Regions from separate parts of the Ketobacter alkanivorans genome, predicted to be linked through region 1. Evidence: predicted binding sites of a transcription regulator. Region 1 holds the regulator's gene; each other region holds the start of a gene.
What was found. Region 1 encodes sigma-54, which starts transcription at its own class of promoters, with help from an activator protein. Its sites were predicted from a motif close to ANTGGCATNNANNTTGCTNT; they were not measured.

Region 1 (10,258 bases):
TTGATCCCAACATCGCTATCATTAAGACAGCTAACTTTGCAGTGGAAGTGAATATACTATTCATCATGGTACTTTCCTCCCTTAGAAGACGATGTTGGTCGCAACGGCGATAGATTGTGGTTTTGTATTGTCCGTTTTGTTATCAAGTTGATTGAGCTCTACTTTGATCGCTGCGGATGGATGGAAATTATAGCGTACGCCTATACCCATACCCTCAGAGTCCTTTTCACCTGAGAATACGTCTGGTAATCCAGCAAGAATGCCCGCTCTCGCACCATCTAGCGCTGGGACGCCTGTGATTGGGGCGGCATTGGCGAACTTCTCCACTTCGTCGGTTTTAGCGTTGTAATTATACTTCTCATAAGTGCCAAACACGGTGAATTGGTTGATACGGTATCCTGCAGATATATACCATGTGTCCCTGTCTTCCAGCGGTGCGTCATCTATCCTGACTTGTGTGTATTCGGCAACGGCAATGATATTGTCGTAGTCCGCAGAAAAACCGATGCCGGCGAATTGTGCCATGTCTTGGTCATATACAACTTTATCTGCAGTGTCGTCCAGGGTACCGGCCTGGTAGCCGGGTACGGCCAAGGCTAAGCCGGCGTCATAATCTTTGATTCCCTGGCTAAGCGTCGCGAGATCATCTACTGGTATATCAACTCTTGAGGTGAAGTAGGCGATACGGGCAGTAAACCAGTCGTAATTCACGCTCCAAGCACCGCCTACTTGGTTCAATATTCTGATTCTGCTTTCGTTCGTCCCATCGCCATCTAGATCGACGTCAGAATCCGACCTTCCGACCATCACGGTAACGCGAGAACTCCAATCTCCGATCTCGGTTAGATAGTCGAGAGTAATACCGTCCTGATTCTCAAAGCCCAGATCGTATACAGCCTGGGGAGGCCTAATCCAATGGTAAGCGTATCCGATATCCAGAAAATCGGAATACATGAAGTAGGGTACTCTCGAGCGCCCGGCTTTTAGTGAAAGTTCGTCGCTGATTTCGTAAGTGAGGTATGCCCAGGTAACTTTGGCATCGTAATCTTCATTACCTCTACCTACTATTTGACCAGTAATGGATAAGCCGTCGTCCAGGTCACCGCGGAACTGAATGCCATAATTGGTTTCTGGGGAAAAGCTTAAATCTTCATCGTAGCCATACAAACTACCATCTTCTGAGTCGCTAATCATTTGCCCTGCCACAATGTTGGCGAAGCCATCTATCCGGAGTTCCGTTGCCATGGCTGACCCGGCAGCGAGCCCCACAGCAGCAGCCAGCAGGCTGACCTTAAAGGTGTGTTTTTTCATCCTTTGCTCTCCTTGTTTTCGTGCAAATAGCTAAACACCTTTATAAGTTGTAGCTGATATGTAAAAAAATGCACAAAAAAAAGGCTTGCACCACTGATTTGGTGCAAGCCTTTTTGTAAAGCGCTGGAGGCTAGGCGTTACTTAGCGAAGTTTTCGTTCGCAAAATCCCAGTTCACCAGATTCCAGAAGCCTTCCAGGTATTTTGGACGGGCGTTACGGTAATCGATGTAGTAGGCGTGCTCCCACAGGTCAACAGTGATCAGCGGGGTGACACCGTCTTCAGTGATCGGGGTGCCAGCATTGCTGGTGTTGACGATGGCCAGTGAGCCATCAGCCTTTTTAACCAGCCAGGTCCAGCTGGAACCGAAGTTGTTCACGGCTGAATCGTTGAATTTGGCTTTGAAATCGGCAAATGAACCGAAAGCAGCATTGATAGCGTCTGCTACTGCACCAGTGGGTTCGCCGCCGCCATTGGGGCTGAGGCTGTGCCAGTAGAAGGTGTGGTTCCAGATCTGGGCTGCGTTGTTGAATACGCCGCCGGAGGAAGTCTTGATGATGTCTTCCAGGCTTTTGCCTTCGTATTCGGTGCCGGGAACCAGTCCGTTGAGTTTATCAACGTAAGTCTGGTGATGCTTACCGTAATGGAATTCCAGAGTTTCTGCAGAAATGGTCGGTGCCAGCGCGTCTTTTGCGTAAGGCAGTTCAGGCAAAGTGAAGGCCATGTTCATGTCCCCTCTTAAGTTAATGGTTGTCTCTACACACGGTTTAGAGGCAACACTTTAGCAGATTACTAGGGTATTTGTCAGACCTGTTGAGCGGCTAGCGAATTGATTTTTCTATTAAATCCATAGCTTTTGGCTATGAGAGGTGGTGTGGTTAGGTGTAGTAGAGTGTGGCCAGGCCAAGAAATGAGCAAAAGCCCACTACATCGGTCACCGTGGTTAAAATAACCCCGCCCGACAAAGCGGGATCGATGCCCATTTTATCCAATAGCATCGGCAGAGAGGCCCCGGCCATGGCGGCAATCAGCAGGTTGATGATCATCGCGGTGGCAAGTACGGCACCCAGCATGATGTCGTTAAACCAGAGGGTGGCAATGGTGCCCACTACGGCTGACCATAAGATCCCATTGAGAAACCCGACGGCCATCTCTTTGCTGATCAGCCAGCGAACGTTGGCTGATCCTACATGCCCTAAGGCCATGCCGCGAATGACCAAGGTGAGGGTTTGGTTGCCAGCGATGCCACCCATACTGGCGACGATGGGCATGAGCACGGCGAGCGCCACGACTTTTTCCAGTGTGCCTTCGAACAGGCCGATCATGTAGGAGGCGAGAAACGCAGTCAGCAGGTTGATGCCTAACCACACTGCGCGGCGGCGGGTGGTTTTCCATACAGGGGCGAAGGTGTCTTCATCCTCATCCATACCGGCCATGCTCATGAGGGAGTGGTCGGCACCTTCGAGGATAACGTCGACTACGTCATCGATGGTGATTCGGCCCAGCAGCACACCGTTATCATCCACCACCGGTGCGGTGACCAAATCCTCTCGTTCGAATGTCTGCGCTACTTCTCGGGCCGGGGTGGATGCGGGTATGGCTTTGGCATCGGTGTTCATTGCCTCGCGCACACTCATGCCGGGATCTTTGATCAGCAGTTTGGTGAGTGGCAGAATGCCGACAAATTGCCCGGTGCGATTGACTACGTGCAGGTTGTCAGTGGTGTCCGGCAGGGATTCATGGCGGCGCAGGTAACGCAGCACCACATCCAGCGATATGTCCGGGCGAATGGTGATGATGTCGGTGTCCATAAGGCCACCGGCAGTGTCTTCGGGATAGCCCAGGATGGTTTCGATGCGGTAGCGGTTTTGATCATCCAGTGAATCCAGTACCTGCCGCATGACGGTTTTGGGCAGTTCCTGCAACAGGTCGGCGAAGTCATCGGTGTCGAAGCCTTCGACCAGGCTGACAATGTCCTCTGTGTTGCGATGACGCAGAAAATGGGCAGCCAGTTCTTCATTTACGTATTGAAGAACTTCCCCTTCGTCTTCTTTGTCGATGAGCTGCCATAGCAGGTTACGGGCCCGCAACGGTGTGGATTCGATGAGCCTTGCCACTTCAGCCGGTGACATGCCCCGCAGCATGCGCCGAATTTCATCAAAGGCTCCGCTGTGGAGTGCATCCAGAAAGGCATGGAGCTGATCTTGGGTTTCATGGCTGGTTTGTGATTTGGCCACTGATCACCTCCTGTTGCTGGTATGTTAGGGTAGAGGGTATTCCTGAATTGGGTGGGCCATTCTAGCGAGTTGTGGATAAGATGACCAGAAGGAGCTTATTCGTCTTCGTCGAAGCGGTTGTTGATCAGGGTGGCCACGTGATCCCAGGCTTCTTCTGCGTCGGCACCTTTGATGGTGATCTGCAGTTCGGTGCCCTGACTGGCCGCCAGCATGAGAACAGACATGATGCTTTTGGCGTCGGCTTCTTGCCCGCTGCGGTTCAGTATTATTTTGCTTTCGAAGCGGGAGGCTGTGCCCACCAGTTTGGAGGCGGCGCGGGCGTGCAATCCCAGTTTGTTGATGATGGTAATGGATTTTTCCAGTTTCATAGTGGCTCACACAATTACAGCAGCCCTGATTAAAACAGCTTACAAGTCCCGGTGTCTAGCCTGAACATTGCCAAGGCGCGTTTTGAAGTACTGACACAGTTGTTCTGTGACGTACACTGAGCGATGTTGGCCTCCGGTGCAGCCAATGGAAACGGTCATGTAGCTGCGGTTGTTGGCAGCAAAGCGGGGCAGCCAGGTTTCTAGAAATGTGGTGAGGTCGTGCACCATCTCGGTTACCGGTTGATGGCCTTGCAAAAATTCCTGCACGCCTTGATCAAGGCCGCTTTGGCTGCGCAGCTGGCTGATCCAGTGTGGGTTGGGCAGGCAGCGCACATCGAATACCAGGTCGGCATCGGTGGGAATGCCATTTTTGAAACCGAATGACTGGAACAGTATGGCCATGCCATCCTGGTTTTCGGCCACTCGCATTTTGATTTGGTCGCGCAGTTCGTGCAGGGTGAGGTTGCTGGTGTCGATGATCAGGCTGGCGCTTGATGCTACCGGGTTCAGCATTTCCCGTTCGCGCACAATGGCTTCTTTGAGGGTGTTGGTGTCGTTACTGATGGGGTGGCGGCGACGGGTTTCGCTGAAGCGTTTTATCAGTGCTTCATCTCCGGCGTCCAGGTAGATAACCTGACTGTCGATGCCGTCTGCGGTTAGCTCTCGCAATACGTTGGGGAGTTTTTCCAGCTGGGTTACGCTGTTGCGGGCGTCTATGCCAATGGCAACTTCTTCGATGCGGGGGGCAGTGCGCGTTGCCAGCTCGCTCATCAGATCCCGCAACAATGTGACGGGGAGGTTGTCAACGCAGTAGTAGCCGATGTCCTCAAGCACGTGTAATGCAGTGGTTTTTCCTGATCCGGAGCGACCGCTGATTACGACCAGCTTCATGGCATATTACCTTTATACGGGAGTGACGAGGGCATCGTAGATGCTATCGGATGAATGTGCATTGCGCAGTGTGTTGCGGCGTGTTTCATCGTTAAACATGGCGGCGATTTTGGCGAGAACATTAAGATGTTCTTCATGCGCATCTTGCGGCACCAATAACACAAACAGCATGTCCACGGGTTCGTGATCAATGGAGTCGAAATCCACGCCACTTTCGAGTTTGATGAAGGCACCTATAACGTTGTTGCAATGCTGTGCACGGCAATGGGGGATGGCGATGCCTTTGCCCAGGCCTGTGCTGCCAAGCTTTTCCCTTGATATAAGACTGTCGAACAATTCGTTGGGGTCCAGTTCGGGGTACTGCTGGGCAATAAGCCCAGCAGCGGTTTCCAGAACTTTCTTTTTGCTGCCGCCAGGTACGTCTTCAAAAACCCGTTGCGGACTGATGATTTCAGCAAGTTCCATCGTTATCAATTAACCTTATTACAACCTTTGGAGTTAATCGCCTTGTTTACCAGCTCTTGGATTTTTCTTTGTGCTTCAGCACTTGGCGATCAAGTTTGTCGGTCATCATGTCGATGGCCGCATACATGTCTTCGGATTCGGCGTTGGCAAACAGGTCAGCGCCTTTTACATGAATTTTTGCTTCGGCTTTTTGTCGGTTCTTTTCGACACTCAGGATGGCTTGGATGCTGGTGATGTCGTCGGTATGGCGTTCGAGTTTTTGCATTTTATCGGCAACGTAGTCTTTCAGTGCGTCCGTAACGTCTACGTGATGTCCGCTGATATTGATTTGCATAGGCCACTCCTTAATCGTGGTTTGTTTTACTGCAACCCATTGGCTGGCGCGTTTGGGTTTGGTATAGCATCGGCCAGAAGGGCACCGATGATGTTCAACTCTGTATTCTATGACCAGAGGTCAAACCAATCGTTTCCTTTCATTGGAAGGGGGAATCATCATAGCCTCGCGGTATTTGGCGATCGTGCGCCGGGCAACCTTGATGTCCTGTTCCTCCAGTATGTTGGCAATTTTACTGTCGCTCAACGGTTTTTTTGGATTTTCTGCTGCAACCAGCTTCTTGATAATGGCGCGAATGGCGGTGGATGAACATTCGCCCCCCGAGGCAGTGCTGACGTGGCTGGAGAAGAAGTATTTCAGCTCAAATATGCCGCGGGGCGTATGCATGAATTTCTGTGTGGTTACTCGGGAGATGGTGGATTCGTGCATGCCTACGGCTTCGGCAATGTCGTGTAAAACCAATGGCTTCATGGACTCTTCGCCCTCTTCCAGAAAGCCGATCTGATATTCGACGATCTTGGTGGCTACTTTCAGCAGGGTTTCGTTACGGCTTTGTAAACTTTTGATAAACCAGCGGGCTTCCTGCAGGTTGTTTTTGAGGAAGGTGTTGTCGCTGCTGTTGTCGGCCCGCTGTATCAGGGAGGCGTAGCCACTGTTTACTCGCAGGCGGGGGGTGGCCTCCGGGTTCAGTTCTACTCGCCAGCGGCCTTTGTCTTTGCTGACAATGACATCGGGGATGACGTATTGGGTGTCATCGGATTCAATGCTGCTGCCTGGGTAGGGGTTCAGGGCCTGGATCAGCTCGATGGCGGCTTTTAAACGGGTTTCTGATAGCTTGCCCTTGCGCATGATGGTGGCAAAGTCGCGAGAGCCGAGGGCATCCAGAAACATTTCCACGACCAAAATAGCGTCTTCTCGGGTTGGGTCGCCTTTTGGCTCCTGTTTGAGCTGGATCAGCAGGCATTCCCGCAGGTCTCGGGCGGCCACACCGGGGGGATCAAATTGTTGAATGCGGTGCAGTACGGCCAGCACTTCTTCCAGTGAGATGGCGCTGCCGTCGTCGCCTTCTTCGGGTTCCAGTTGGATGCCCATGGCTTCCAGTTCGGCCTGCTGCAGGCGTACCAGGTCTGCCACTACGTCCTGCTGGGCGAGTACGCCGTCGCGGATGTCCTCTACGGATTGGGTGAGATAGCCTTTGGCATTGACGCCTTCAATGATGGCCATGGCGATCATGCGGTCCATGTCGGACATGTTGGTCAGGTTCAGCTGCCACATCAAGGAGTCATAGATTGATTCCGGGGCGCTGTTACGGCTGTCATAGTCGAAGTCATCGTCGTCGAAGCTGGTGCTGCCACCGGAACCTGCGGTGCCGTCGTATAAGGTATCCCAGTCGCTGTCCACGGGCAGCTCGCCGGGCATTTCTTTGCCTTCCAGGTCGACGGGGGCATCTTCGTTGGTGGTTGAGCTGGCTTCACTGCTGTCGCTGGACTGGGAAAAGTCCACGACAGGTTCTTTTTCGTTGGTGGTTTCGGTGCTTTTGTCGCTGGTATTTTGTTCGCTTGTGTCGCCGCTGTCGTTATCCGATCCTGACTCATCCACATCAAGTAGGGGGTTGGACTCCAGTGCTTCCTGAATTTCGGTTTGCAGATCCAGCGTGGAGAGCTGTAGCAAGCGTATGGCCTGCTGCAGCTGGGGCGTCATAGTAAGGTGTTGACCAATTTTGAGCTGTAAGGTTGGTTTCATTGATACCTAATTCAACTTCTTCAACGACCAGTTTTAGTGGGGTGTCACGGCCTTGTTGACGTTTTAGGCAGCCAATTATTGGCCTGTTTTCAACAGCTTAGTTGGGCCGTATTTCAACTGCGATGCTTTAATTGTAAGAGCAGTCAGCCCGCAAAGCAATTTACATGCCTGAAATTACTTAGAACTTTTACATATGAAATTGGTTGCCCAGATAAACCTCGCGTACTTTCTGGTTTTGCAGGATGAGTGAGGGCTCACCTTCGGCGATAATATGGCCCTCACTGACGATAAAGGCTTTCTCGCAAATGTCGAGGGTGTCCCGCACGTTGTGGTCGGTGATCAGTACGCCCAAGCCGCGATCCCGCAGATGGCTGATAATCTGTTTAATATCCGCAACGGAAATGGGGTCGACCCCGGCGAAGGGCTCATCCAGCAGGATGAAGGCGGGGTCGGTGGCCAGTGCCCGTGCGATTTCTACCCGGCGGCGCTCACCACCGGACAGGGCCATACCCTGGGATTCGGCAATGTGGCCAATGTGGAACTCCGCCAGCAGTTCGTCCAGTTTGGCCTGGCGCTGCTTTTTGTTCAGGTCTTTGCGTGTTTCCAGAATCGCCATGATGTTCTCTTTTACCTTGAGGCGGCGAAAGATGGAGGCTTCCTGGGGCAAGTAGCCGATGCCTTTGGCGGCGCGCCCGTGCATGGGCAGGTGGGTGATTTCGGTATCGTCTATCACGATGCGGCCTTTGTCTTGGGGGACTATGCCGATGATCATGTAGAAACAGGTGGTCTTACCGGCACCGTTAGGGCCCAGTAGCCCGACGATCTGGCCACTTTCGATGGTGATGGAGACATCTTCCACCACGGCGCGACCTTTGTAGCTTTTGGCTAGATTGGATGCTGTCAGGCGGCTCATGATGCAGGTATGGCCTTTTCTGTTGGGGCGGGAGCAGGCGCTGTTTGCGGTGCAGGCTCTGCCGCCGATGGCAGAATCATTTCCACTCGGCCTTTTATGTCGCCGGGCTGGTGATCCTGGGTCTGTCCCAGTGCTTGCAAGCGCTGGCTTTGGATTTCGTAAACGATCTCTTCGCCGCGAAAGATGTTTTCGCCTTGCACGATGGAAGCCTTGCGTTTTAGCAGGAGTTTCTGATCGCGCACCATGTAATCGATGTTTTTGGCTTTGGCGATGACTTCCGCCTGGTTGGGCTCGGGTACCTGTGAGAACAGGGCGGGATCACCTTCAGCCATAACGATATCCACTTTGCCGTTTTCGGTTCTGATTTTCAGGGAGTCGGCAGCGATGCGAAGGGTGCCCTGAGTCAATACCACGTTGCCGGTGTAGAGTGCGGTGCCGTCTTTTTCGTCAATTACGGCGGTGTCTGCGACAATTTTCAGCGGCTGTTGGCGATCGCTGTCCAGCGCCTGTGCCACGGGGGCTGCGCTTAGCAGGATCATCCAGCAGGTCAGCTGTTTAAGATTTTTCAGGTTCATAAATACTGGTGACTTTGTGGCGTAACGTAATTCGGTTGTTGGTAAGGTCTGCATCCAGCCCGGTTGCCTCTATATAGACGCCGCTTTGCCTGATCACGACTTTGTCGTCGGTGGTGGCGTAGGATTCCCGCGGATAGAGTATGAGGGTTTCTGTTTCCAGTACGGCGGCTTCCCGCACGCCCTGCTGAACAACGGTAACATTGCCGGAGAGGTTCAATTTGTTGGCTTCGTTATCAGAGGTGGCGCTGGCAGCGCTGGTTTTCCAGGATTCTTGTTGCTGCTCAAAGAAGGTGATGGTGGGTTTGACCATCAGGTTGCGATTGCTGGCAACGTACTGAAGCATGGATTCTGCATCCAGCAGAAACTCTTTGTTGCCGTGTTTGTCGTAGCTGTGCTGCTGCAATTCTATGGCGACCATGTCGGGTTGGTCGTAGGTGGTGCTTGCATGCTGTTTGGGGCTGAACCACTGATCCCATTTCATGTAGGTGTAGGTGCCCACCACGAAAAGTGCTAGAAACAAGCTGCTTAGAATCAGTTGGTTTTGTTGTTTCATCAGCTCAGATAGGGTTCCAGAATGGAATTGAGGTTACCTTGGGCCAGCATCAGCCAGTCACAGAATTCTCGCACCGCTCCGTCGCCACCTTTGGCTTCGGTGATAAGATCTGCGTGTTGTCGCACGATAGGCAAGGCATCGGAGACCGTGACGCCCAGCCCCGCCAGTCGAATGGCGGGCAGGTCGGGTAGGTCGTCGCCCATGTAGGCTACCTGATCTACACTCAGGCCTTCTTGTTGCATGAGTTCCTGCAGTGCGATTTTTTTGTCTTCGCGACCCTGAATCAGTTTGCCGATTTTTAAGTCGCGGGCGCGGCGGTTCACCAGCTCTGAGGTGCGGCCGGTGATGATGGCCACTTCCACACCAGAGTCTCGCAGTAACTTCAGGCCCAGGCCGTCTTTTACGTTGAAGGCTTTGATCTCATCGCCGAGGCTGGTGAAGTAGAGGCGGCCATCGGTCATGATGCCATCAATGTCAAAGGCCACCAGTTTGATGGCTTGGGCTTTGCGTTGCAGCTCTTCGGTCATCATTCTTATACCACTCCTGCGCGCAGCAGGTCGTGCATGTTGAGTGCGCCAACCGGTTTGTTGTTGTCCACTACCATCAGGGCGGTGATTTTGCTTTTGTCCATTATGTTCAGTGCTTCCACCGCCAGTATGTGGGGGTGAATGGTCTTGGGGTTTTTGGACATAACGTCTTCAATCATGGTGGTCTGGATGTCCATGCCCTGATCCAGCATGCGACGCAGATCGCCATCGGTAAAGATGCCCACCAGTTCGTCGTTGTCGTTGAGGATGCCGGTCATTCCCAGGCCTTTGCTGCTCATTTCCAGCAGCGCCCGGCTGATGGTGACGCCTTGTTTGATCAGGG
Region 2 (10,258 bases), 410 kb from region 1:
CGATCGGCCGCCTCAGTGTCCATCAAACCTTTTTCAACGGCTTTTCGGCGTAACATATCCGGATCCATACCGCCGCCATCATCGGTGATCGATAACACGATATGATCACCTTCTTGCTCCGCAGCAAGAAACACTTTACCCATACGAGGCTTACCCATGCTCTCACGTACATCGGGTGCCTCAATACCATGGTCAACGCTATTGCGAACCAAGTGAACCAGTGGATCAGCCAAAGCCTCCACCAGGTTTTTATCAAGATCCGTCTCCTCACCTTCCAATTCCAAGGTGATTTCTTTTTTCAGGTTACGTGCCAAATCCCGAACAACGCGAGGGAAGCGACCGAATACCTTCTTGATCGGCTGCATCCGGGTTTTCATGACTGCGGTTTGCAGATCGCCGGTGACCACATCCAGGTTGGCAACGGCTTTTGCCAGATCTTCATCGGCGGTTCGCAAGCCTAAACGCACCAGGCGGTTTCGTACCAATACCAGCTCGCCCACCATATTCATGATGTCATCGAGGCGCTTGGTATCAACGCGAACCGTATTTTCTGCAGCAGCCGGAGCCTCTTTTGGCGGCGCGGCTCCGCGGGCAACAGCCTCTTTTTTGGCTGGGCTGGCAGTGGCTGCAGGCTTGGCAGTGGGTGCCTCTGCTTTTTTCGGCGCAGCCTGAGGCGGCGATGATGGCTGTGCAGGCGCTTTTGCGGCAGGGGCAGGTGTCGCTGACTTACTTGCGGCAGGTGCAGCTGGTGCTTTCTCCTCGACTGCTCCGGTAGTAGGCCCTTTACCCTTACCATGCAACTCATCTAACAGGGATTCAAATTCATCGTCGCTGATTAATTGGCCATCAGTACTTGCCGCTGCAGGTTCACCTTCATCGCCCTCAGTTTTTGGTGTACCGCCGTGTCGACCTTTGCCATGCAATTCATCTAACAGGGATTCAAATTCGTCATCTGATATTTCGTCGGAGCCAGTTGCAGCAGCCGGCTCTGGCTCGGCGGCCGCAGCAGCAGCTCCACCAATCTTGCCTTTACCATGCAACTGATCCAACAGCGCTTCAAATTCATCTTCTGTGATTTCGTCAGAGGTTGAAGCCGAGGCGGCGGCGACTTCATCATCTTCGCCAAACAAATCTATTCCATCTGATGTATTGGTAGCCGGTGCTGCTGGTGCCTTGTCTTTGCCTTCGTCCAGCGCATCCAAAAACTGCTCGAACTCTTCGTCAGTGATATCGCCTTTATCAGCCGCTTCACTGGCAACGGGAGCTTCCTCAGCTGCAGGCTCCGCTGTAGGAGCAGCCGGTGTATCACCCTGCAAAATGGCATGTAGCGCATTCATCAAGGCAGGATCAGCAGGATCTGGATACTGGCGGCCATGAACCTGCTCGAACATACTGTTCACAGCGTCCAGCGCCTGCAACACTACGTCCATTAATTCTGCATTGATCGACAACTTTCCATTACGCAACAAATCGAATATGTTTTCTGCCGCGTGACAAAGATCCACCAGGGTGTCCAATTGCAGAAACCCTGCCCCACCTTTTACTGTGTGAAATCCTCGGAATATTGCGTTTAGAAGATCAGCGTCGTCGGGTCGGTTTTCCAGATCAACCAGTTGTTCTGACAGTACTTCCAGTATCTCCCCGGCCTCAACCAGGAAGTCCTGTAGTATTTCTTCATCACCTTCGAAGCTCATCCCCTAACTCCTCTAAAACCCAAGACTGGATAACAAGGCATCCACATCATCCTGACCCGAGACAACATCTTCTCGCGCCTCTGGATTCATAATTGGCCCCTCGGGTCCAATATCTGCCTCATTAGCCTTCATGTCTTTCTGGGGAAGTTCATGTTTAGCACCGGTAATCTGATCAATGGTGCTCGCCATTGCCACCAGATTCACCAGGTTATCTTCTACTTCTTTTACTAGCTGAATGACTCGCTTGATCACCTGACCGGTCAGATCTTGAAAATCCTGCGCCAGCATGATGTTGGAAAGATTGGAGTCAATTGTGGATGCATCTGCCACTGCAGTTACTAAAAAACCATCCACTTTTTTCGTTAACTGTCGAAACTCATCTGCGCTCATTTCACGGCGCATAAGTTTGTCCCACTCCTCTTTCAGGGATTGGGCACTTTCCCGCAGGTGACCAGAAACCGGCATGGTGTGCTCCACCATGTCCATAGTTTTGTTAGCCGCCTGTTCTGTTTTTTCGATGACATAATTCAATCGCTGGGATGCATCCTGCATACGCGACATTTCATCGCGCATCACGCTGTCACTGGTATCAATCGCAAAGTTTTTGATTGACTCATGCAGGCTACGGGTCAACTTTCCAACTTCTTGAAACAACACCTGATCCCGCTGCTGGTGCAAAGAGGAGATGGTTCGCATCGCCTCCTTCGCATCACCACTTTCCAGTTGTTCAACCAGGGTTTTGGCGTACTCCACCAAACTGTCCTGCTGAGCTTGCTCCGTCATGCTAATCTCACATCTGCCGTTAACGGTGAATAGTGCTATGCATCTACCCGCTCAAAGATCTTCTCGATCTTTTCTTTCAATGCCTGAGCGGTGAAGGGCTTCACAACATAGCCGTTAACGCCAGCTTGCGCGGCTTCGATGATCTGCTCTCGCTTGGCTTCAGCTGTCACCATCAATACAGGTAGGCTCTGCAGCTTTTCATCCGCACGCACCGCCTTCAGCAGGTCTATACCCGTCATTCCCGGCATATTCCAATCTGTAATAAGAAAGTCAAAATCCGAGGCTTTCAGTAATGGCAAAGCAGAACTTCCGTCGTCGGCTTCCTGGGTATTGGTGAACCCAAGGTCGCGTAGCAGGTTCTTGATAATGCGTCTCATCGTGGAAAAGTCATCAACAATGAGAATTTTCATATTCTTGTCCAAGGTTGCCTCCAATGAACCCAGTTCACTACGTCTGTTAAGCAAACTACTGCTGTAACTGGCTGTTAAATGCCCCAACCAGCGATAAGCTGACGGTTTCCGGGCCTTTCAACAGTCTCTACCGCTTAAGTCTAGTAGCAGATTTGGTGTGATCCAGTTTTTGTAGAAGAATCAAAGCCACTCTTGTAGACGGGCGCGCAATCGTTGGGCGGCCTGACTGTGAATTTGGCTGACACGAGATTCGCTAACTCCCAGTACCTGCCCGATTTCCTTAAGATTTAGTTCTTCGTCGTAGTAAAGGGATATGACCAATTGCTCCCGCTCAGGTAACTGTTCAATCGCGCGGGCCAGGTGGGTGCGGAATACCCCACTTTGGAGGTCATCCAGGGGGTTGTGAGCCTGTTCTTGCTGCAACCCGGTGGTAATGTTGTCTTCGACGGATTCAAGCTCATTGAGGCTGAACAGCCGTGTCGCCATGCTGTCTTGCAACATGGCGTGGTACTCTTCCATGGAAATGCCAAGGCGATCTGCAATATCCCGATCCCGTGCATCGGCACCTGTTTCATGTTCAATATCGCGAATCACTTGCTGGATACGTCGAGCGTTACGATGTACCGAACGTGGCGCCCATTCACCCTTGCGAACTTCGTCCACCATGGCTCCGCGGATGCGAATGCCTGCGTAGGTTTCAAAGCTGGCGCCTTTGCTGCTGTCATAGCGCTTCAACGCATCCAGCAAACCAATCATGCCAGCCTGATACAAATCTTCCACCGCCACGCCTGAAGGCATTCGAGCCAAAAGATGATGGGCGATGCGTTTCACCAGCGGAGTATGCTGCTCCACCAGGACATCTATTTGTGGCGCCGATTCATCGTTATACATAGCCTGTCGCTTCATGCCCTGCATCGGGGTAACCTGGCGTCCTAACGGGCAACCGCTCCTTGCACCAACCGATCCACAAAGAACTCAAGGTGCCCTCGAGGCGTTGTGGGTAATGGCCAGCTGTCTACTTTATTTGCCAGCGAGCGGAATGCCAGCGCCGCTTTACTGCGGGGATAGGCCTCCACTACTGGCTTTTGCCGCATGACCGCCTTACGCAGGTAGTCATCAAATGGAATGCACCCCGAAAATTGCAGAGCCACATCCAAAAACCGATCCGTCACTTTGGTAAGCTTATTATAGATTTCGCGACCTTCTTGCTGCGTGCGAACCATGTTGGCCACCACGTTGAAGCGGTAAATACCGTGCTTCTGGTTAAGAATCTTCATCATGGCGTATGCGTCAGTAATAGAGGTCGGCTCGTTGGTCACCACAAACAGGCTTTCCTGTGCAGCGGTCACGAAGCTCATCACCATTTCCGAAATGCCTGCTGCTGTATCAATTAACAGCACATCCACATCATCGCTTAGTTCGCTAAAAGCATGGATCAAACCGGCATGTTCACGGGGCCCCATGCTCACCAGTTCTTGCGTACCCGACGAAGCCGGTACGATTTTGATGCCGCCAGGACCCTCTACAAGGATGTCCTTGATGCCGCACTCACCTTTTAATACATGGGAAAGATTCTCACGGGAGCTGATACCCAGCAGAATATCCAGATTGCCCAACCCGAGATCGGCATCCAGCAACACGACTCTGCGGCCTATTTCAGACAAGCACATCCCCAGATTAATTGAGACGTTGCTCTTGCCTACCCCACCTTTGCCGCCGGTGATGGCGATTACCTGTACGGGATGATTACTCATAAACGTTTTTGTGTGCACCTTGTGTCGTCTTTTATCCGTAAGCCAGATCCGGTTCCATTTCGGAGATGGCGTCGCTGTACATATCCGCTACCAATGCATCGTCCATGCGATACTCCTTCGCCAGAGCGATGGCATGATTGATCAAGCGGGTGGCTTGCGGGCGGGCTATGTCGTCCGGGATGTTCTGGCCATCCGTGATATAGGCAATAGGTAGCTGCGATTCGATCGCGACACTTAAAGCCTCGCCCAAACTGGCCGATTCGTCCAGTTTTGTGAGAATACAGCCCTCTAGATTCAACTGTTTATATTCATTGATAGCCTTATCCAGAATACGTCGCTGACTGGTAGAGGACAGAACCAGCCAACGTTGAATATTTGCCCCCATGCTCTCAAGCATAGTCATTTGTTCCTGATGTACCTGATCTTTATGACTCAAACCGGCAGTATCCACCAAAATCAGCTTCTTACGGGACAAAGAGCGCAATAATTGATCAAGACTCTGCTGCTCGGTCACGACTCGAACCGGCACTTTAAGGATACGCCCCAGAGTGCTCAGCTGCTCATGTCCGGCAATACGGTAACTGTCGGTGGTAATAAGCGCCAAATTCTCGGCACCATGCTCCAGCACAAAGCGGGTAGCAATCTTGGCAATGGTGGTGGTCTTGCCCACCCCTGCAGGCCCAACAAAGGCAAAAATGCCCCCATGAGCGGCTATGTCTTCACCCAGCAACGGCAGGTCATCGCTCAGCTCCAGCAATGCCTCGCGCCAAGCCAATTTAAGATCAGTGCCTGGCTTCAGGTTTCTCACCAGCTTTCGGCACAGCGCAGGGGATAAGCCCAAACGAGCCAATTTTTTGAATACCGAAGCCTCCAGTGGATGGCGATGAGAAAAATCGCCCCAGGCAACATTAGCCATCTGCACATTCAGCATCTGACGCAACTGGTTCAGTTCTCCTCGCATTTCAGCCCATTCAGGGCTGGCCGCAGAAGGTGCTGCAACAATCGGCGCAGGAGCAGCGGAAGCAACTGTAACAGCAGGAGAAGACACAGCAGCCACTTCAGGAGTCGCGGTTGTGGCAGGAGCTGGTGCGGCCACATCCGCCTGCACCCTGGCCTGCTGACTTAACCGAACCTCGACATCCCGATCAGACTGCTCTTCTCGACTGTTTAACTGCTTCAGCCACATTTCATTGAATTTCTGATTGGCCTGCTCACGACGCTGCAACGCTTCAATCAAATTTGACTTGTCTTCGGCGGTAGGAGCAAAACCACCCCTGTCATTCAACAACCGAGCCGGATCCCCCAACGCTGGTGAACTGGCACTATCGCTCATGAAATCAGGAATATGATTCTGCTTGCGCTCGCGGGCTTTGTGCTGCTCAACAAATTCGTCGTAGTCGGCGGCGGCAACAATTTCAATGCCACCGGCCACCTTACGGTTGGAGAGAATCACTGCATCTGCACCCAACTCTTCACGAACCAACTTCAAAGCCTGACGCATATCCGCTGCTATGAATTTTTTTGTGTTCATGATCGTCGTATCCTCGCTGCTTCAGTCGCCATCGTTTACTGGTTATTGGCCCACAGAAGCGGTAATTGTAATCTGTTTGTTATCCGGTATTTCGTTGTATGACAGTACATTTAAGCCCTGAACACTGAACCGCAAAAAGCGCGACAGCATGGGGCGGATGCCCGCCGAAACCAACAAAACTGGTGGATTACCTGCTAACTCCTGCTTCTGAACTGCATTGGATACGGAGCGTTGCAGTTTTTCCGCCAAGCCCGGCTCGATCACCGCATCGCTGGCAGTACCGCCAGAATTTATGGCCTGCTGTACAGCTTGTAGCAACAACTGTTCCAACTCCGGTTGAAGCGTGATAACAGGCAGCTCACGCCCCACACCGTATATGGTCTGGACGATCAAGCGGGATAACGAGACACGGGCGGCAGAGGTGAGAGCGTCAGCGTCTTGACTCTTTGGTGCCATCTCCGCCAAGGCTTCGGCAATGGTGCGAATATCCCGAATCGGTACATCTTCCTGCAATAAATTCTGCAGGACTTTATGCAACTTGCTTAAGGGCAAGGGATTCGGCACCAGGTTTTCCACCAGCTTCGGCGATGCTTTCTGCAAATTCTCCAGCAGCTTCTGCACCTCCTCAAAACCAAGCAGTTCATGGGCGTGCCGTAACATCACCTGATTTATATGCGTAGCTACAACCGTACTTGCATCTACTACCGTGTAACCCATGGTTTGCGCCTGATCACGCTGACTTGGCTCAATCCAAACGGCATCCAGCCCGAACGCGGGATCCTTACATTCGATACCATTGATCGCCCCGAACACTTGCCCGGGGTTGATAGCAAGCTCACGGTCTGCATGAATCTCTGCCTCCTCAATCGCCACCCCCATTAGCGTTACGCGGTAAGCATTAGGCAGTAGATCCAAATTATCCCGGATGTGAACAGACGGCATAAGAAACCCCAAATCCTGAGACAGTTTCTTACGCACACCCTTGATACGTCCCAGTAGTTGCCCGCCTTGGGCCTTGTCTACAAGCGGTATCAGCCGATATCCCACTTCCAGGCCAATCGCATCCACTGGCTGCACATCATCCCAACCCAGCTCCTTGAATTCGTTGTCACGCTGGGCGGCGATTTCTTCCATTTTCTGCGCCTTTTTCTCGTCTTCCACTTCCTTACCACCAGAAGCCTCACGACGATAATGAATCCAATACGCTCCGCCACCACACAACGTAGCCAGCCCTAAAAACGCAACATGAGGCATACCCGGAATAATCCCCATGATGACCAGAATGATCGCAGCGATCGCCAAGGCCTGAGGTGAACCAAACATCTGGACCATCACCTGATCACCCAGATCCTGGGAACTGTTTACGCGGGTAACGATGATCGCAGCAGCAGTGGATAACAACAAAGAAGGGATTTGCGCGACCAAACCATCACCAATAGTGAGCAAAGCATACACTCGCAGCGCATCACCAAAACCAAGATTGTATTGGGCCATACCAATAGCAAGGCCACCCACAATATTGATAATCAAAATCAGGATACCGGCAATCGAATCCCCACGAACAAACTTACTGGCACCATCCATTGCACCGTAAAAATCCGCCTCCTGGGACACTTCTGCTCGACGTATTTTGGCCTCCTCCTGGTCAATAACCCCGGCATTCAGATCAGCATCAATGGACATCTGCTTGCCTGGCATCGCATCCAGGGTAAATCGAGCACTCACTTCCGAGATACGGCCGGCACCTTTGGTGACCACCACGAAATTGATGATCACCAATATCATAAAGACCACCAAACCCACTGCGTAATTGCCCCCAATCACAACTTCACCAAATGACTGAATGACCTTACCAGCAGCATCGCCACCTTCATGGCCGCGCAGCAATACCACGCGGGTGGACGCCACGTTCAAAGCTAAGCGCAGCAAAGTCGCAATCAACAGCACCGTCGGGAATATGGCGAATTCCAATGGTCGCATGGTGTATACCGAAACCAGTAGCACCACCAACGCCAAAGCAATATTAAAGGTGAACAATACGTCCAGCAGAATAGACGGCATGGGCAGGGTCATCATGCCCATGATGATCAGCAAAAAGATCGGTGCGCCCCAATTGCCTTGCTTGAGGATATTTCCGGATTGAGTAGCCACACCTGCTGCCATAACACCTTCGCTCTGCCACTAACAAATATTTGACGCATTAAGTACGCCTTAGTGTTAGATCGCAAAGATCATGCCTAAATGGATAAATTATTGAAACAGCGGGTTATTCGTCTTTCTTGAGGTCGTCTGGAACGGGGAAATCTGGCACCACGCCAGGGTTGGGGCCTTTGCCTTCCTGAAATTGCTGCAACTGGTACACATAGGCCAACACTTGAGCAACCGCCAGAAACAGCCCTTGTGGAATCTCCCTTTCCAGCTCCGTATGGTAGTAAATGGATCGGGCCAACGGGGGTGAATTTAATATCATGACATCGTTTGCCAGTGCCACCTTTTTGATCTGCAGTGCAATGTGATCTGCACCCTTTGCCACCAGTATCGGTGCCAACATTTTTTTCGGATCATATTTTAAAGCTACGGCAAAGTGGGTCGGGTTGGTAATCACCACATCAGCGTCAGGCACCGCTGACATCATACGGCTTTGAGCCATTTCACGTTGCTTGGATCGAATTTTGCCTTTTACTTCTGGTTTTCCTTCCGTGTCTTTGTATTCATCCTTTACCTCCTGCTTGGTCATTTTTAATTGTTTATTATGCTGATATATCTGAAAGGGTACATCGATGGCCGCCACCACCAGCAAAGTGCAAGATAGAATAAACAACGCCCACGCTACGATGGAAATACCTTCCGCCATCGCCTCATGCGCAGGCATAAAACCGAGCGCCATAAAACGAGTGCTGTTGTAATCCAGAATCATCAGTGCCACCGCAGACACCAAGCCAAACTTCGCAATCGCCTTTACCACCTCCATAAGCGATTGCGCAGAAAACATCTTTTTCAAGCCTGAAAGCGGGTTCAGCTTACTTAATTTTGGTCTTATAGATTCAGCAGAGAAATTCATTCCACCCACCATAGGTGGAATCATCAATGCGGCAATAAGCACAGCAATATAGAAAGGAGTTAATGCGGTAAAAGCTGTCTTGGCGGAGCTAATCAACGAGCGCACCATCACGTCCTGATTAAGCAACTCATCTCGCGGCAAACTGTAATTCATCTCAAACACTTGCTCGGCCGCGTCAAACAATAACCCACCAGACATCATCAGGCCCGCGGCACCAAAAATCATTACAGCCACCCCCCCCAGCTCGCGGGAACGAGGAATCTGCCCCTTCTTGCGGGCATCCAGTATTTTTTTCTGGGTGGGTTCTTCTGAGCGTTCCTGCCCGTCTTCGCTCTCAGCCATGCTACCTCACCATTTCGCTGAGATAGTCGAAGGCATCCGCACTCAATCGCTCATATTGAGGCAGGACATTGGATAATGTGATCCATATGATTACCAAACCTAATACCATAGTAAAAGGAAAGCCCACGGCAATAATATTCATTTGTGGTGCAACCCGGCTGATTACACCAAACGAAACGTTTACGACTAAAAGAGCGATAATAGAAGGCAGCGCCACTAAAATCGCCCCTGTAAACATCCAACTGGCAAGCCGAGCCAATTCAAGATAATTGTCGACAGGCAACCCCACATTACCCACTGGCAGATGTTCGAAACTACTGCCAATCAAATACATCACAGCCAAGTGACCATTGAACGCAAAAAACAGTAGATTGACCGTCATTAGATAGAGCTGGCCTATGGATGCCACGTTGACACCATTAACCGGATCCACCAACGTTGCAAACCCCAAACCATTCTGCATGGCTACAATCTGCCCACCCACAACAAACACCTGAAACAACAGCTGTAAAACAAACCCCATTGCCACACCGATCAATACTTGCTGAAGAATAATGAGAAATGATTCCATCGACAGCAGCTCGATCAGTGGCACCGGGTCTAGCACAGGAGCAACCACAATGGTGACTGCCACAGCCAGGCCAAGGCGAATCCTGGTGGGTACAAGCTGGGTACTGAGCACC
Region 3 (10,258 bases), 2.1 Mb from region 1:
TTGTTGCTGGCGCTGGGGCCTACCTTGCTTACCAGCAGTCCAACTTCACGTTACCGCCAAGCGCGGCAACCGCTGAGGTTACCTCAAGCATTCGCGCTCAACACGCCGAAGCAGCGCATGACACAATGGCCAATGACCTTCCTCCTGCTTTACGCTTAAACCAGACGTTACTGGCTGCGCAAAACGCGCTGGCAAACAGCGATGCCCTGCTTGACGACATGGAGCTATCGACGCTGGACACACTGGATCATAACGAAGCTGCGCATACCACCAGCTGGCACACCGAAAAGAACCAGAGCCGAACCCCCACATTCATGCTACATGATGATGTTCGCGAGTATGAAGTGGTGTCCATGGACAGCACTCCAAGCCTGCCTGGCGAAGGCGAACAGGTGGTTGTGCCCTTACTTAACGGCACGAGCGTTGTGGTCAACGTAATTTCCAGTAAAGTCACCCGCAATGGCGACTACTCATGGAGCGGACATGTAGCGGGCTATGGCAACGATTACCCAGTGATCATGACCTACGGCAGCAAATCTGCCTTCGCCATGATCACAACACCGCAAGGCAGCTATTCCATGGAGTCAATAGACGGCGTGGGCTGGCTCTATAAAAACCCGGCCGAGCATGAATTGACCGCACCGGGCCACGAAGATTTCCTGGAGATCCCAGAGCAACATCAAACACACTCTGATGCAGCGGGGGGCAACACGATGGATAGCTGACTGCGATAGAAAAACAATTCGACTTTAATGGATGCGCGCAATTACTTGTTAATCATGGAGGATTTTAAGTAAAGTCAAACGAGGTATGTCTAATGAAATCTGTAGTATGTAAATCTTATATCAAAACGCTGGCCGCAATGGCTTTGCTGATCCCTTTCTCCACTCAAGCCCAGGCGCAAGCCACCATCGACCTTTTGATTGTATACACCAGTGGCACCAATGATCTCTACGCTGGCGACCCCATGACGCGCTTCAACCATTTGGTGCAAACAACCAATCAGATTTACGCAGACAGCGGAGTGGATCTGGAACTCAACATCAAGCACACGGTGCAGGTAAATTACACCGACACTAACAACGCAGAAAATGCTCTCAACGACATCACCAACGGCAGCGGCGCATTCAGCAGCATAGCGGGCTTGCGCGAAGTACACGAAGCCGACATGGTCGTACTGTTTCGCCCCTACCATGCGAATCACGGCAGCTGCGGGCTGGCCTGGATCGGCGGCATGGGCACCAACGGAGACTTCTCCGCACCCTATATTAAAGGATACCAATACAGCCACGTGGCTGTGAATTCCTGTGGCGACTACGTTACCGCTCACGAACTGGGCCACAACATGGGCCTGCGACACTCACGCAAACAGGATGGCTCCGGCGGCACCACCTCCTATGCCTTGGGCCACGGCGTTAACAACCAATTCACCACCATTATGGCCTATCAATCCGAGTTCAACGTGGATTACTGGACCGGTAAAGTCTACAAGTTCTCCAACCCTGATGTGACTTGCATGGGCCTTCCCTGCGGCGTGGATCGAAATCAATCCCAAGGCGCGGACGCCCGCTTTGCAATCAACCTTACTGGGCCGCAAATAGCCAACTTCTATGGTGATCCCAACGCTACGGTGACATCTGAACTGCAGATTGTGTACGGCCAGATGAATGACGCAGAAACAGAGTACAACACCGCAGTACAAGCAAAACTGGACAGCGACGCAGCCTACATAGAGAAAAAAGACGCAGAAAAAGCCGCCAAAGGCGCGATCAAAGATCTGAAGAAAGCCGCCAGCACCGTCACCAAGGCCTACGCCAAGACCCTGAAAGACAGTGAGAAAGCCGCGAAAAAAGCCGCCAGCTATTTACAGAAAGCCGAGGCTCAACAGGCAAAAGCCAACGCCACATCCAACGCCAGAACCCAGGCCTCAGCTGAAGCCAAATACGATGATTACATGGTTTTATACAATGACTACACCGCCCAGGCAGCTGCATTGCTTGCCTCAGCCCAAAGCCAGGAGCCTGACGTAACCACTGCAACAGACGCACTTAACGCCGCCATCACAGACTATGAAACCAAAAAACTGGCCACCAAAGCCGAAAAGGATCAGAACAAGCTACTGAAAACAGACGAGAAAAACAAAAAGAAGATCTGGCTGACCCTGACCAAGCAATACAACAACCTTCTGAAAAACTGGTCCTGATGTAATCGACCAGTCACAGACCCAAAAAAGGCTCCCCCTCTGGAGCCTTTTTTATTGGTCCTGCCGCTGCTTAACCGCTTCCAATCTAATGCTCGACCGTTATTATATGCGCCGGAGGATTCATCATGACCCAACACGAACTCGATGCCCGCGGGCTGCTCTGCCCTATGCCCGTTATAAAAACCCAAAATGTTATACAGCAGCTTGCTCAGGGTGACCGCTTGCGGGTGCTGGCCACCGATCCCGGCGTGCTTCACGACATTCCTGCCTGGTGCAGGGTGAATGGTCACAAATTGATCTCCAGCAAAGAGCAAGAGCAAGAGATTGAGGTCATTATTGAAGTTTGCGACATCTAACGCCCCAAACGAGGGCGCAACGCACCAACAAATAGCACGCCACAGAACGATCGCACCAAAACGACGCACAAAAGACAAAGCCCAACGCAGGCTGCTCTAGATATCGCTCTTCCGCTCCTCAAAAAATGCCTCCCTGAAGCCCCTATCACTACTGGATTTGGGCTTGTATGAAAAAAAACTGCCCTTTCCTGCCCCCAACCCCTTTCAACTCAAAATCCAATGGCATATATTTTGCCTTCTTGTGAGGCAAGACCAAAACACCCGCATTGTGGATCAACTAGCTCTTCGCAACTGTCGGTTGGGGCTGTCGAAACCCAAAGGGGGAGCGGCAGTGACTACTTCACTTGGTCATCACCCCCTAATCTCTAAATCCAATTGGAGGACACACCAGAATGTCTGGAAAGACTACTTCTCTTATCAAAGAAAACAACGTTCGTTGGGTTGACCTGCGTTTCACCGATTCACGCGGCAAAGAACAGCACGTATCCCTGCCAGTTAGCGAAATCAAAGATGACTTCTTCTCTGAAGGCAAGATGTTTGACGGCTCTTCTATTGCTGGCTGGAAAGGCATCAACGAATCCGACATGATTCTTATGCCCGACGACAGCACTGCTGTTATCGATCCATTCACTGACGAAACCACACTGAACCTGCGTTGCGACATCGTTGAACCTGCCACCATGCAAGGTTACGAGCGTGATCCACGTTCTGTAGGCCGTCGCGCTGAAGAATACCTGAAGTCCACCGGCATTGCCGATGGCGCACTGTTTGGCCCAGAACCCGAATTCTTCGTATTCGATTCTGTGACCTGGAAATCCGACATGAGCGGCTCCATGTACGCCATCCACTCCGAAGAAGCGGCTTGGGTTTCTCACGAAGACTTCGATCGCTCCAACATCGGTCACCGTCCTGGCGTGAAAGGCGGTTACTTCCCCGTTCCTCCCGTCGACTCCCTGCACGATCTGCGTGCTGCCATGTGTGCCGCTATGGAGCAAATGGGCCTGGTTATCGAAGTACACCACCACGAAGTGGGTACTGCCGGCCAGTGTGAAATCGGTGTAGGCCCCAACAGCCTGGTTGCCAAAGCTGACGAAGTACAGATCCTGAAGTACTGCGTACACAACGTTGCTCACGCTTACGGCAAAACCGCTACTTTCATGCCCAAGCCTCTGGTAGGTGACAACGGCTCCGGTATGCACGTGCACCAGTCTCTGTCCAAAGACGGCAAAAACCTGTTTGCTGGCGACGAATATGCAGGCCTGTCCAAAGAAGCCCTGTACTACATCGGCGGTATCATCAAGCATGCTCGTGCCATCAACGCCTTCACCAACGCTTCTACCAACTCTTACAAGCGTCTGGTTCCTGGCTTCGAAGCACCCGTTATGCTGGCTTACTCTGCCCGTAACCGTTCTGCGTCTATTCGTATTCCATGGGTATCCAGCGCTAAAGCCCGTCGTATCGAAGTTCGCTTCCCTGATCCTTCCGCCAACCCATACCTGGCATTCTCTGCCATGCTGATGGCTGGTCTGGACGGCATCAAGAACAAGATCCACCCTGGCGATGCTGCCGACAAAGATCTGTATGACCTGCCACCGGAAGAAGGCAAGCTGATCCCGACTGTGTCTTCTTACCTGACCCAGTCTCTGGATGCTCTGGAAGCCGACAAAGACTTCCTGACTGAAGGCGGCGTATTCACCGAAGATATGATCGGCGGCTACATTGACCTGAAGCGTGGCGAAGTTGAGCGTTTGAACATGACAACTCACCCTGTTGAGTTCGAAATGTACTACTCTTGCTAATCGCTCCGCGATTCGGTTAGAACGGAAAAAGCTCCCAATTTTGGGAGCTTTTTTTGTATGTAAGGCGCGAAATGGTTTTTAATTAGAAAGTAGAACAACAACCAAAGGGAAAACACCATGACTCGCATGTTCGCCATATTCTCGATTTTGGCCCTGTTCAGCCTGCAGGCAACGGCCGCTACGGTATACAAATACACCGATGAAAGCGGAAACCTCGTATTTACAGACGAGCCCACCGAAGGTGCCGAAAAGATGGACGTGAAGCCGGTTGCCACCATTCCCGCCATACCTGTACCGGCAGCGGACACCTCAGACACCACAACGCCCACTGAGTTTAAATACGATAAAGTCACCATCATCACACCCAGCAACGATGAGCACTTCATCAATAACGGCGGCCAGGTCAGCGTACAGGTGGCCCTTTCACCGGCTTTGCGCAAAAACGATAAGCTCCAGTTGAAATTTAATGGCACCAACCACGGTAAACTCCAGCGCTCACCCAGCTTTAAGCTGGATAACCTGGATCGAGGCGAATACGCCACTCAGGTTGTTGTCGTGGACAACAAAGGTAAAGAGATTGGCTCGAGCGAAACGGTTACATTTTACGTAAAGCGCTCCGCAGCAGGCCCCAAAAAGTCGCCCAAGTAACATGCCTGCACCAAAATAGTTCACTGCAATTTCAAATTCATCTAATATCCTGTCTCAGCCTCACTCGTCAGCCCATAAATGGGCATCTAAAGTGAGGCTGGGCTACCTGATGGCAAATTCATTGCCATACCCAGCGCCAAAAAGGGGATTCCCCTTCACTAAAACGGCGGTTTTCAGGCCCTAACGACAACTTCACGCACCAAAGTCAAGCCAGTGATTCACACATGGTTTGCTTTTTGCATTGGCTTAGTACAAACCGTTCGAGGCACCATGACAGCAGTGAATACATCAAGGGTATCAAGTAATTACGAACTCTCCCGTCGCCTGATGGATCATCTCAGCACCGCTGTGGTGTTGCTGAACGAACACCTGCACGTAGAATTCGTAAACCCCGCTGCCGAACAACTTATGGCAGCCAGCGCCTCCCAGCTGGCCGGTATGCCGATCAGCACCCTGATTCATGACAAAGACCAGTCCACCCAGGACGATCTGGAACATGCCCTGCGTGACTTGCATCCCTATACCAAGCGGGAAGCGCATGTCTACATATACAACAGCACCCAGATCGCCACCGTTGACTACACGATTACACCGATTACCAGCGCCGACATGAGCGTCAGCCTACTGTTAGAGCTGCGTCCTCTTGATCGTTTAATGCGCATAAGCCGTGAAGATGGCCTTATCAACGCCCATCAAGCCACACGAGCCCTGGTTCGCGGCGTGGCTCACGAAGTAAAGAATCCTCTTGGGGGGATCCGTGGTGCAGCACAGCTTCTGGCAAGGGAACTGCCAGATGACTCCCTTAACGAATACACCGACATCATCATTGCCGAAGTGGATCGCCTGCGGAACCTGGTGGATCAAATGCTGGGGCCGCGCAAGCTGCCAAAATGGTCACAGATCAATATCCACGAAATACTGGAACGGGTACGTTCAATACTGACCGCCGAAACCGGTGAAGTGGTAGAAATAGACCGCGACTATGACCCCAGCCTACCGGAAATGTGCGCCGACAAAGATCAACTGATTCAGGCCATCCTCAACATCGTCCGCAACGCCAAGCAAGCGCTGACCGAATGCCAGGATCAAAAAAATCCCACCATCATTCTGCGTACACGGGCGATGCGCCAGTTCACCATAGGCCATACCCGGCATCGCCTGATACTGCTGGTGGAAGTAGAAGACAATGGCCCCGGTGTCAGCAAAGAGATGCAGGAAACCATGTTTTACCCCATGGTCAGTGGCCGCGCCAGCGGAACTGGTCTTGGGCTTTCAATCTCGCAATCCATTATTAATCAACATCACGGGCTGGTGGAATGTGACAGCAGCCCAGGAAAAACCATCTTTAGACTGTTGCTGCCTCTGGAACAACCAGAAGAGCAAACCAACGTTGGAGCGTAAATCATGCTGGGTGAAGAAAACGTCTGGATTATCGATGATGATAAATCCATTCGCTGGGTTCTAGAAAAAGCCTTGTCCCAAGAGGGCATCAACACATCTACTTTTGAATCCGGAGACTCTGCGCTGAGCAAACTGCGCAATACCCAACCGGATGTCATCATTACCGATGTGCGCATGCCAGGCACCGACGGGCTGGGGCTGCTTGCCCACATTCAGGACAACTTCCCAAACCTGCCTGTTATCATCATGACCGCCCATTCGGATCTGGATAGCGCAGTTCAGTCATACCAGGGTGGCGCGTTTGAATACCTGCCGAAACCCTTTGATCTTGATGATGCAGTATCCCTGGTAAAAAGAGCTGTGACTCACAGCCAGGAACAACAAGCCAGCAGCGGCGAACCCGTCGTCAACAACAACACCGATATCATTGGCGAAGCGCCTGCCATGCAGGAAGTGTTTCGAGCCATCGGCCGTTTGTCGCACTCCAATATCACAGTGCTGATCAACGGCGAATCAGGCACCGGTAAAGAGCTGGTAGCAGGGGCCTTACACCGACACAGTCCTCGCTCCGACAAACCTTTTATCGCCCTCAACATGGCCGCGATCCCGAAAGACCTGATCGAATCCGAACTGTTCGGGCATGAGAAAGGCGCTTTCACCGGAGCCGCCGCGCAACGGCAGGGCCGCTTTGAACAGGCCAACGGTGGCACCCTCTTTCTTGATGAAATCGGCGACATGCCGCTGGATGCCCAGACGCGCTTGTTGCGCGTACTGGCCGATGGCACCTTCTATCGCGTCGGAGGCCACACCTCCGTCAAGGTCGACGTACGCATCATTGCCGCCACCCATCAAAACCTCGAAAACCTGGTAAAGGATGGCAAGTTCCGGGAAGACTTATTCCACCGACTCAACGTCATCCGTGTTCACCTACCAAAACTGAATGAGCGTCGGGAAGACATCCCGCAACTGGCTGGACATTTTCTGCAGAAAGCGGCCAAAGAGCTGAATGTCGAAACCAAGATTCTGCTGCCGGAAACAGAAGAGTACATGATGACTCTGGACTGGAAAGGCAACGTAAGACAACTGGAAAACACCTGCCGTTGGTTGACCGTCATGGCATCCGGCCGTGAAGTACTGGTGGGTGATTTACCTCCCGAACTACAGGAATCCCATGGTTCACAGGATGCATCCTCCAATTGGGAGCAGGGCCTGCGCACCTGGGCTGATCAGGCTCTGGCGCGAGGTCAACGCGGATTACTGGATAAAGCGGTACCTGCCTTCGAACGCATCATGATTGAAACTGCGCTGAAACACACCGCAGGCCGTCGCCGGGACGCTGCCGAACTGCTGGGCTGGGGACGCAACACCCTGACCCGCAAAATCAAGGAACTGGGTATGAATGGAAACGGTTCCGATGAAGATGATGACAGCGACGATTGAGTCTAAAACAACTCCACATCGCCGGTGATTTCCGTTCCTGTAGTTGCCCCACCATGGTGGGGCAACTTGCCTTCCTGATCCATCACCTGATCCAGCAGGCTCTGCTGCCGATCCGACAAATGCTCTAACAGGCGACATACCGTCTGAAACGCAGCACGGGCGCTCTGTCCACTCTCGATGATGCCATGGGTGGATTGCAAAGCCCCATCCAGAGTACTGATCAAATATTTTTCCTGATCATCCTCCAAACCCAACTTAGGAATTCTGGAATCCAATTCTTCGATAGTGCTGCGCAACAACGTCATGACCTCACCCTGAGTGCTTTGCAGATTTTCACCCACCTGAACCAGAGTATCCCGCACCACACTGAAAGAGTGTGTCAGGTTTCGAGTTTGCTCAACCAGGGCCATTTCCGTATCCAGCGCCTTGATTTTGGCATCCGTAGAGCCCAGCATTGTCGGCAAAAAATCCTTGTATCTGCCATAGGCCTCTTGATTATCCAGTGGCATATTCTTAACTAAAAGCGCCACTCTGGAGTAATTGATTTGTGTACGACAACCAAAATCATTAAACCGATTGCCTGAGTCATACAGAGTCTCAATCACTTCTTTCTCCAAAGGAGAAACACTTCCCTTCACATTAAAAAAATTCTTCCCGCCCCGAGTACAAAACATAAGCGTACAGTTCAAACCAATTCGGGTAGTAACCTCAAAGAAACGCTGAGCAATAGACTCAAAGTCATCTGCATCGTACGTAGCCTCAATAAACTGGATGGCCAAACCCAACTCACTGGAACCGCGCATGGCCATAAACGCAGTTTCTGAAGCGCTCTGGGCACGCTTATTGAGCTCTTCTCTATCCAGCTTAAACTGGCCCAGCAGCTTAAGCTTGGCCATAAGCTCTTCTGTTTCAAAGGGTTTGACAATGTAATCTGCGGCCCCCATCTCATAACCCTGCATACGTTCCCGCAAGCCGCCATGACTGGAAAGAAACAAAATGGGGGTATCATAAGTCAGTGGATTTTGCTTAAGCTTGTCACAGACTTCGTATCCATTCATGCCGGGCATTTCCACATCCAGCAATACGAAATCCGGTTTTTCCGATTCGACTTTCTCCAAACCAGCCAAACCGTTCTCGGCGATCACTACCTCATATTGATCCGACAAAGCACGGCACACAATATTGCGTACCATTTTATCATCATCAACTACCAATACTTTCGCTGCACTCACACACAATCCCCGTGCGGAAATTACACAATATCCTGACTATAAGTGTAGATAACTGTCTGGCAGCAACAACGTGAGGGGCGCAATATAATGGCTTAGTCTTAAAAAAGAGGGTTATATGCTCTAAGTAAGTTAGTCGAAGTACGTACGCAATTCGCCTCGCTCAACAAAATCGAACGCGGCTTGCACATCTTCGGGCAACACTTTCCCCAAAGAAAGGGGTGGCAAACTGTGTAAAGGGAAAAACTCTGCAGCATGGGTTTCCAGACCAGGGCTAGGCACTTCCGTATCCTGGCACTGACAAATAAAGTGCAGCTTGTAAAAGTCACGGGGATCGGGTGGGTAATCCCCTCTGGCTTTATGCCGCAGCGCGTAAAGATGGCATGCCTTTACCTTCATGCCTGCCTCCTCCCACACCTCTTTCTCTACGTTCTCTGCAGGAGAAAGCCCGACATCGGCATACCCACCTGGCATAGCCCAAAGGCCATCTTCTTTTTCTTGTACAAGCAGGATGCGATCACCCCTTAATATAGCGCCACGCACTTCAACCTTGGGTGTCACATAACCCGTTTCACCACTGGCGAACAATGTTTCCACCACCGCAATCGGCGCATTCCCCAACAACGCCAACATCTGATTCGACAAAGATTCGATTTCACTATAACGCTCAAGCTCATACTGGTCGCGGGTAAACTGCTGCCCCGTAACCGCCAGTGCCTGCAAGCGCTTGGCTATCGCCAACCAAGGGCTTTCCAACTAGAACGCCTTCGCTATAACACTATCAGGCAACATCGGCATAACCCGCCCCAGTACCGCCCAGGGCAGCGCCGGTACGATAATGTTGGATGTGCCCTTTACAATACCGCTGACGATATCACGAGCGGCTTTTTCTGCAGTAATCACAAACGGATATTTGTCCATGTTAGGGGCAATATCCGTTTTTACAAATCCAGGATGTACAGCAATCACGTCAATTTTATGCTTTCTCAATTCAATGCGCGTGGCATCCAAATAATTACTGAACCCAGCTTTCGATGCTGAATACGCAGCGCTGCCAGGAATCCCTTTAAAGGCAGACACCGATGAAATGCCCACCACCTTGCCCCGCCCTTGCTCTCGAAAAATACGTGCGGCGCCATCCACCGTTGCCATTCCGCCAATAAGGTTTACCTGAATGACCCG

Region 2: the regulator sigma-54 is predicted to act here: its motif matches at 8,394-8,413, upstream of flhA (flagellar biosynthesis protein FlhA).
Region 3: the regulator sigma-54 is predicted to act here: its motif matches at 2,778-2,797, upstream of glnA (glutamate--ammonia ligase).

What each region holds. Positions count from the first base shown of each region.
Region 1 is NZ_CP022684.1:4,021,624-4,031,881, forward strand. Features, by position in the region: gene Kalk_RS17175 (type 2 periplasmic-binding domain-containing protein) at 1-67, opposite strand, end outside; gene Kalk_RS17180 (porin) at 82-1,311, opposite strand; gene sodB (superoxide dismutase [Fe]) at 1,449-2,033, opposite strand; gene mgtE (magnesium transporter) at 2,188-3,546, opposite strand; gene Kalk_RS17195 (HPr family phosphocarrier protein) at 3,642-3,914, opposite strand; gene rapZ (RNase adapter RapZ) at 3,954-4,805, opposite strand; gene ptsN (PTS IIA-like nitrogen regulatory protein PtsN) at 4,818-5,270, opposite strand; gene hpf (ribosome hibernation-promoting factor, HPF/YfiA family) at 5,317-5,604, opposite strand; gene Kalk_RS17215 (RNA polymerase factor sigma-54) at 5,725-7,347, opposite strand; gene lptB (LPS export ABC transporter ATP-binding protein) at 7,535-8,260, opposite strand; gene lptA (lipopolysaccharide transport periplasmic protein LptA) at 8,257-8,835, opposite strand; gene lptC (LPS export ABC transporter periplasmic protein LptC) at 8,816-9,388, opposite strand; gene Kalk_RS17235 (KdsC family phosphatase) at 9,388-9,918, opposite strand; gene Kalk_RS17240 (KpsF/GutQ family sugar-phosphate isomerase) at 9,921-10,258, opposite strand, start outside.
Region 2 is NZ_CP022684.1:4,429,220-4,439,477, reverse strand. Features, by position in the region: gene Kalk_RS19000 (chemotaxis protein CheA) at 1-1,694, opposite strand, end outside; gene Kalk_RS18995 (protein phosphatase CheZ) at 1,707-2,477, opposite strand; gene cheY (chemotaxis response regulator CheY) at 2,513-2,899, opposite strand; gene Kalk_RS18985 (RNA polymerase sigma factor FliA) at 3,068-3,778, opposite strand; gene Kalk_RS18980 (MinD/ParA family protein) at 3,820-4,641, opposite strand; gene flhF (flagellar biosynthesis protein FlhF) at 4,673-6,172, opposite strand; gene flhA (flagellar biosynthesis protein FlhA) at 6,215-8,335, opposite strand; gene flhB (flagellar biosynthesis protein FlhB) at 8,439-9,575, opposite strand; gene fliR (flagellar biosynthetic protein FliR) at 9,577-10,258, opposite strand, start outside.
Region 3 is NZ_CP022684.1:1,927,906-1,938,163, forward strand. Features, by position in the region: gene Kalk_RS08290 (hypothetical protein) at 1-725, shown strand, start outside; gene Kalk_RS08295 (zinc-dependent metalloprotease) at 818-2,203, shown strand; gene Kalk_RS08300 (sulfurtransferase TusA family protein) at 2,329-2,559, shown strand; gene glnA (glutamate--ammonia ligase) at 2,952-4,358, shown strand; gene Kalk_RS08310 (DUF4124 domain-containing protein) at 4,476-5,006, shown strand; gene glnL (nitrogen regulation protein NR(II)) at 5,277-6,407, shown strand; gene glnG (nitrogen regulation protein NR(I)) at 6,411-7,847, shown strand; gene Kalk_RS08325 (response regulator) at 7,850-9,079, opposite strand; gene Kalk_RS08330 (NUDIX hydrolase) at 9,209-9,832, opposite strand; gene Kalk_RS08335 (SDR family NAD(P)-dependent oxidoreductase) at 9,833-10,258, opposite strand, start outside.